2 linked regions of the Selenomonas sputigena genome follow. The protein of the gene in region 1 interacts with the protein of each later gene in a pairwise test. Links are inferred from orthologs where the notes say so. Each region holds a gene or a part of one and is shown in the gene's direction. Other genes may lie near its edges. The genes, in order: sufU and OL236_RS11260.

The links.
Region 2: the proteins of sufU (region 1) and OL236_RS11260 interact in binary tests that used the Escherichia coli proteins (3 or more experiments, as listed by UniProt). The link is inferred for Selenomonas sputigena from one-to-one orthologs.

The regions. Positions count from the first base shown.
Region 1 is NZ_CP110383.1:1,808,898-1,812,218, reverse strand. What follows is about bases 72-3,070. They hold sufU (Fe-S cluster assembly sulfur transfer protein SufU), read left to right. Parts: upstream 72-1,356; coding sequence 1,357-1,785; downstream 1,786-3,070. Other genes in these bases: OL236_RS08785 (diguanylate cyclase domain-containing protein), read left to right, coding at 1,973-2,851; OL236_RS08795 (cysteine desulfurase), read left to right, coding at 131-1,360; OL236_RS08800 (SufB/SufD family protein), read left to right, coding at 72-141. Outside these bases: more of OL236_RS08800, read left to right, coding at 1-71; OL236_RS08775 (potassium channel family protein), read right to left, coding at 3,099-3,321. UniProt on the Escherichia coli protein: A scaffold on which IscS assembles Fe-S clusters. Exists as 2 interconverting forms, a structured (S) and disordered (D) form. The D-state is the preferred substrate for IscS.
Region 2 is NZ_CP110383.1:2,350,031-2,353,352, forward strand. Bases 286-3,285 are described here. They hold OL236_RS11260 (cysteine desulfurase family protein), read left to right. Parts: upstream 286-1,209; coding sequence 1,210-2,361; downstream 2,362-3,285. Other genes in these bases: dndD (DNA sulfur modification protein DndD), read left to right, coding at 286-840; dndE (DNA sulfur modification protein DndE), read left to right, coding at 830-1,213; OL236_RS11265 (ATP-binding protein), read right to left, coding at 2,451-3,285. Outside these bases: more of dndD, read left to right, coding at 1-285; more of OL236_RS11265, read right to left, coding at 3,286-3,322. UniProt on the Escherichia coli protein: Master enzyme that delivers sulfur to a number of partners involved in Fe-S cluster assembly, tRNA modification or cofactor biosynthesis. Catalyzes the removal of elemental sulfur from cysteine to produce alanine.

The DNA.
Region 1 (3,321 bases):
AGCCGCGGACTCGATCTCGCCGAGGCGCGGCGTCTCGTCGTCGAGGCAGACCTCTTCCCCGTGCTCGCGCGCATTTCGGACGAAGCGCTCAAGGAGGAGATCGCCGCTTCCATCGAAGGGAGGATCGAAGATGCGGACTGAGGAAGACATTCGCAAGGATTTTCCCTTGCTCACGCACAAGATGAACAATCAGCCGCTCGTCTACCTCGACAACGGCGCGACGACGCAGAAGCCGAACGAGGTCATTCAGGCGATCTGCGGCTACTATGGCGGCTGCAACGCGAACCCGCATCGGGGCGCGTATGCGCTCTCCGTCAAGGCGACGGGCATCTACGAGTACACGCGCGCCGCGACGCGCTCCTTCATCCACGCGCGCCTGCCGCAGGAGATCATCTTCACGAAGAACGCGACGGAGGCGCTGAACCTCGTCGCGTACAGCTACGGTCTCGCGAATGTCGAGGCGGGCGACGAGATCGTCATCTCTATCGCCGAGCATCACTCGAACCTCGTGCCGTGGCAGATGGTCGCTCAGGCGAAGGGCGCTGTCTTGAAGTACATGTACCTCGAAAAGGACGGCAGGCTCTCCGTCGAGGAAGCGAAGAAGAAGATCACGAAGAAGACGAAGATTGTCGCCGTCACGGAAGTCTCGAACGTCCTCGGCCTCATCAATCCTGTCAAGGAGATTGCCGCCGTCGCGCACGAAAACGGCGCCGTCATCCTCGTTGACGGCTCGCAGAGCGCGGCGCACATGGCGGTCGATGTGCAGGATATGGACTGCGACTTCTTCGCCTTTTCGGGTCACAAGCTGCTCTCTCCCATGGGCATCGGCGTGCTCTACGGCAAGGAGGCCTTGCTCGATGCCATGCCGCCGTTTTTGCGCGGCGGCGACATGATCGAGTATGTCACCGAGCAGGAGACGACGTTCGCCGAGCTGCCGCAGAAGTTTGAGGCGGGCACGCAGAACGTCGGCGGCGCAGCAGGCCTTCGCGCCGCCATCGAATACCTCGAAAAGACGGGCTTCGACACCGTGCGCCGCATCGAGCAGGAACTCGTGAACTACGCGCTGCCCAAATTGCGCGAGATCCCCTTCGTCGAGCTTTACGGCTGCGACGCCGACCCTGCCTTGAAGACGGGCATCATCACGTTCAACGTCAAGGACGTCCATCCGCACGACGTTGCGACGATCCTTGACTCCTTCGGCGTCGCCGTGCGTGCCGGCCACCACTGCGCCCAGCCGCTGATGAAGTATCTCGGGCAGAATGCCACATGCCGCGCGAGCTTCTACCTCTACAACACGAAGGCGGATGTCGACCGCTGGCTCGAAGCCTTGAAAGAGGTCAGGAAGGTGATGCATCTATGAGCCTTACGGACATCTATACGGAGCTGATCGCCGAGCACAGCCGCTCGACGGAAAACAAGCATGAACTTGCGGGCGCGACCATCAAGGAGCGCGGGCACAATCCCTCGTGCGGCGACGAGATCACGTTGGAGCTCATCGTCGAGGCGGGCAAGATCAAGGACGCCGCTTTCACGGGCGTTGGCTGCGCCATCTCACAGGCTTCGACCTCAATGATGATCGATCTCGTCAAGGGCAAGAGCGTTGAAGAAGCGCACCATCTCGCCGATCTCTTCATCTCGATGATCAAAGGCAAAGAGCTGACGGAGGAAGAACTCGAAGAACTCGACGAGGCCGCTGCGCTTGAAGGCGTCTCGCACATGCCCGCACGTGTCAAGTGCGCTGTGCTTTCGTGGCACACGCTTGATACGGCGCTTAAAAAGGAATAAGGAAGAAGCCGCTCCTGCATCGTTTTGATGTTGGGAGCGGCTTTTTTCATCGCAATCAAGAAGAAATCGTTTAACAAAAAGCGTGAAAATAACGAAATAAGTAATGAAGTGGGTTCATATCCCATGATATGTTTTTCGGAAAGCCTTGCTTTGGTTAGTAAGGGATTGCCAAGAGGGGGTATAGGCAATGTGGCAGTATAAGGCGGATATTCCCGAAACACACTATCAAAATCAATGCGTCAAGCTTCTCTTGCAAAAGCTCGGTGCTATCTTGTTCAGCTACGAATTGAAGACGGATACGATGTCCTTTCGCTTGGTGCGCGGCGGTATGCAGGCGCGTGAGATCGTGGGTTTTCGCCGCACGATGAACGCCGAGCGGCGTCTGATGGTACATCCGGATTTCCTCGAGCAGATGATCGCCTTCTTCTCGGGCCAGAATACGGAACGCGACAGTTTCCTGCTCGACATGGGGAATCCCCCGACGGGCAAGTACTCGTGGTACAAGTTTGTCATCGAGCAGGAGAACGATGAATACGGACACTTGGGCACCGTGCGCGGCGTCATGTGGCGCACAGACCGCCTGCATGATGCGGCGAAGGAAGGTGGACGCTTCCGCTCCGAACTTGATTCCGTTACGGGCGTTGCCAACGAGAACGGCTTGCTCAAGGAAGCCGACCGTTTCCTTGCAGGTGAAGGAAAGAAGGATGTCAATGCACTCGTCCTCGTGCGTTTGGATTGCTATGGGGATTTGGAAAAGCGTCTGGGAAAGCGCGGCGCGGAAACGCTTCTCGTGAGGCTTTGCAACTCCATCGGCGGTAAGTTCCGCTCGGGCGATGTGCTTGCGCATCTTGGCGATGGCGCGTTCGCCGTCTTTGTGCGCGATGTGACGAGCAAGCCGCTTTTGGAACTGAACGTCAAGGGCATCGAAGCGATTTTCCGCCCGGGAAATGCAGAATATGGAAAGTACGGCATGAAGTGCCGCATCACGCTCGCCTATTCACCGGAGGAAGGCATACGCTGCCGCGACCTTCTCAACGCAGCGAGGAAAAAGGCGCCGCTTCTCTGAGTGTGCAGCAGATCAATATGCAGCAAAAAAGCCTGCCCTCCGAAGAGGTGCAGGCTTTATTTTCATGGTGCGATCGGCGCGATTCGAACGCGCGACCCCCTGCTTAGGAGGCAGATGCTCTATCCAGCTGAGCTACGACCGCAGGCAATGTGTATATTCTAGCAGAAGAAGCGCGAATATGCAAGCGTTAAAAGCGGGTCAAAGGAGCGGGGGCGTGATATTCGGCAAGGTTTTCTGTGCGGAACAATCAATCATTCTTCCGAAGCGCGCGGTCGACGTCTTCCTGCCTGCCTGCGACAAGGACAGCGGCATTGGCGGCGAGGATGGTTTGGGCGGAGATATTGAGGTCGATGCGGTCGCCTGCTTTGATGCCGAGGATGTTCAGGTGATGACGGCGGCGGATATCAAGCTCGATGATGCTTTTCCCTTCCCATGCTTTGGGCACGGGCACTTCGTAGATGGCGTATTCG
Region 2 (3,322 bases), 540 kb from region 1 along the record:
CTGCTCGATCATCTGCTTGCCGAGAGTGTGGAAACGGCGCGGCGGCTGCTGGGCGAAAAAGCGTTGCTGCAGAAAAAACTCGACGAGGCGGAGCGCCATCTCGCTGTGGATCTCGATGAAAAAACTCTCGGCGCGTTGTTCAGCCGCATCAAGGAGGAGGAATCCGCGCTCGTGCAGCTGAAGCTCGATCGGACGGCAAAGGAGCAGGAAACGGCTGCTTTGCGCGCGGCGCTTCATGCCGCCGATGCCGAATATCGAAAGCAGGCGGAAGCATATCTGCACGATGCGGAGCTGCGTGACGATCGGCAGCGCATGAGAAAATACGCCAACATGGCTCTGCGCCTGACGGAAGAATTTACCGTCGAGCTGCAGAGGCGAAAAATCGGCGTGCTCGGCGATACCGTCACAGAATGCTACAAGAAGCTGGCGAACAAGAAGAACATGATCGAGCGGATCGTCATGGATGCGGATACCTTGGAACTTGCCTATCTGGACGATCGAGGCGAAAAGGTGGCGAAGGACTCGCTGTCAGCGGGCGAAAAGCAGCTGATGGTAATCGCTGTCCTCTGGGCGTTGGCCATCTGCTCGAAGAAGAAGCTCCCCGTGATCATCGATACGCCGCTCGCGCGTCTTGACTCCATGCATCGGACGTCGCTCGTCACGACATATTTCCCGCAGGCGGGAAGTCAGACGATCATCCTGTCGACAGATGCGGAGATCGATGAAAATTATTACACAATGCTGAAGGATTCGGTCGGCGATGAATTTACGCTGCACTACGATGAGGCGACAAAGAGCACGACGATTTTGAAAGGATATTTCCGCGACGATGATCATTAAACAAGTGCGCCTTTCTCAACAGGCGAAGGACCAGCTCTCCCGCTTGAAAGGCAAGACGGGCATCAAAAATTGGAATATTCTCTGTCGCTGGGCGCTTCTCTATTCGCTTGCAGAAAAAAACGTGCCCGCGGATCTTCCTCTTGCTGCAGACAGCAATCTGGAAATGTCGTGGTACACGTTCGGCGGCGAATATTACGAGATCTATGAGGCTTTGATCAAGGCGTGGTGCATGCGCATGGAGATCGAGGCGGATGATGAAACGGCGGCGAAGTATTTTCTCCTGCACCTTGAGCGTGGCATCGCATATCTCTCGGGCACGGGCTTCATCAAGAGCATGGATGACTTATTGGGATTGGCGGTGAAGAAATCATGAGCATCTATTTGGACTGGAACGCATCCGCACCGATCGCGCCCGAGGTCGTAGAGACGATGATGGAAGTATACCGAAATCAGATCGGCAACGCAGACAGCCGCACGCATGCTTACGGCGAGGCTGTGCGAGCCGTTGTGGAACATGCGAGGAAACAGGTGGCGGCGCTCTTGGGCGTGACTTCTGCCGAGGTGTTCTTCACGAGCGGCGCGACGGAAAGCAGCAATATCGCAATCCAAGGCCTTGCGGCATATGCCGAGCAGAGCGGCAAGCGCCATATCATCACGTCCGCCATCGAGCATAAGGCGGTTCTGGAGACGGTGAAGGCGATGGGGCGGCGGGGCTTCGATGTGGACATCGTCGCACCCGAGCCGTCCGGCCGCGTGGCGAAAGAGAAGATCATGGAAAAGCTGCGAACGGATACCCTACTCGTCAGCCTCATGCATGTCAACAACGAAACGGGAGTTATCCAGCCCGTGGAAGAACTGGGCGCGGAGTTGGAAAAGAGGGAAATTCTCTTTCATGTAGATGCTACGCAAAGCTGCGGTAAGCTCGTCGATGAACTGCGGCGGCTGAAATACCGCATGCTCTCTTTCAGCGCGCACAAAATGCGCGGTCCGCAGGGCGTCGGCGTGCTCGTGCTCAAAAAGCGCGATTATAAGCTGCCTCCCGTAAAGGCGATCCTTTACGGCGGCGAGCAGGAGCGCGGCATTCGTCCGGGCACGATTCCCGCAGCTCTCGCGGCAGGCTGCGGCAAGGCCTGTGAGCTTGCCGCCATGCGATACAAAGAGGATGTCAGAAAACTGCAGCAGATCAAAGCGATGCTGCTGCAGATGATCGATGAAGCGGGGCTTTTGTACTCGGTCAACGGCGCGGCGGAATTCTCTTTGCCGAGTACGCTCAACCTCTCTTTGCACGGCATCTCCGCAGAAGCCTTGATGATCGCCGCAAGAGGTGGCTGCGCCATCTCCAATGGCTCGGCATGCACGTCGAAGAGCTACGCTCCGAGCTACGTCCTCAGAGCCATGGGCGTCCCTGCGGAGCAGATTGAAAGCTCCATCCGCCTCAGTTGGGGCGCAGAGACGGATGCAGCACTGCTAAAAATCGAGTTCGCCAAACTGTTGACAGCGGCGAAGGCACTTGTGCAGTAAGGATAGAGATCGCTTTTGATGCGGAGTAAAGTGTTTGGGAGACGGTATGATGCCCGAAACAAGATCCTGCGCCTGCACGGCGACATGGATCACGTCAGAAGCCAGTCACGGGCATTGATGCGCCGTATCCCGTCATATTGCGCTTCCGGATCTTCATCCATGGTCAGAAGGATCTTCGGATAATGATCGCGAATCAGGCGGAGCGGACGTAGCTCGCGCTCCAGTGTGGACTCGTCGCGAACCGTAAGAGCAACCTGATAATATACCACTCCCGCTCTGCCCTGTGCCACGAAATCTACTTCAAAAGAATTCACCTTGCCGATATAGACGTCATATCCACGGCGCAGGAGTTCCAGATACACGACATTTTCCAAGATATGGCCGGCATCCACGTCGCGCGTGCCCAGGAGAAGATACCGCAAGCCGATGTCTGCTACATAATATTTTTCCAAAGTCCTCAGATATTGCCTGCCCTTTATATCGTATCGTTTCGCCTGATAAATGACATAGCTTTCTATGAATGACGTCAAATATTTTTCGACCGTCTTGGAATCAATCTTCCTGCCGTCTGAAGTCATCGTATCTGCAATCTTTTTCGAGGAAAGCGGACTGCCTATGCTTGAGAACACGAAGCGCAGGACGCTCTTCAGCATCATGACATCCGTGATTCTTTTGCGGTTTACAATATCCTTGACGACGATGGTGTTATATATTCCTTCCAAATAGTCGCGAACTGCATTTGGATCGTCTTTCAGCGCCAGTGCGTAGGGAAACGAGCTGCTTTGCAGATACTCCGTATAGAGAATCCCTCTCTCTGCTGGTTTTCCTGCGCCCACCCAATATTCTTTGAAAGAAAGGGGAAGCATTTCGATCTGGACATACCGCCCGGCAAGCAGGGTAGCGATCTCGCTCGACAGCATGTAGGCGTTCGATCCTGTAATATACAAATCGATATTTTTTT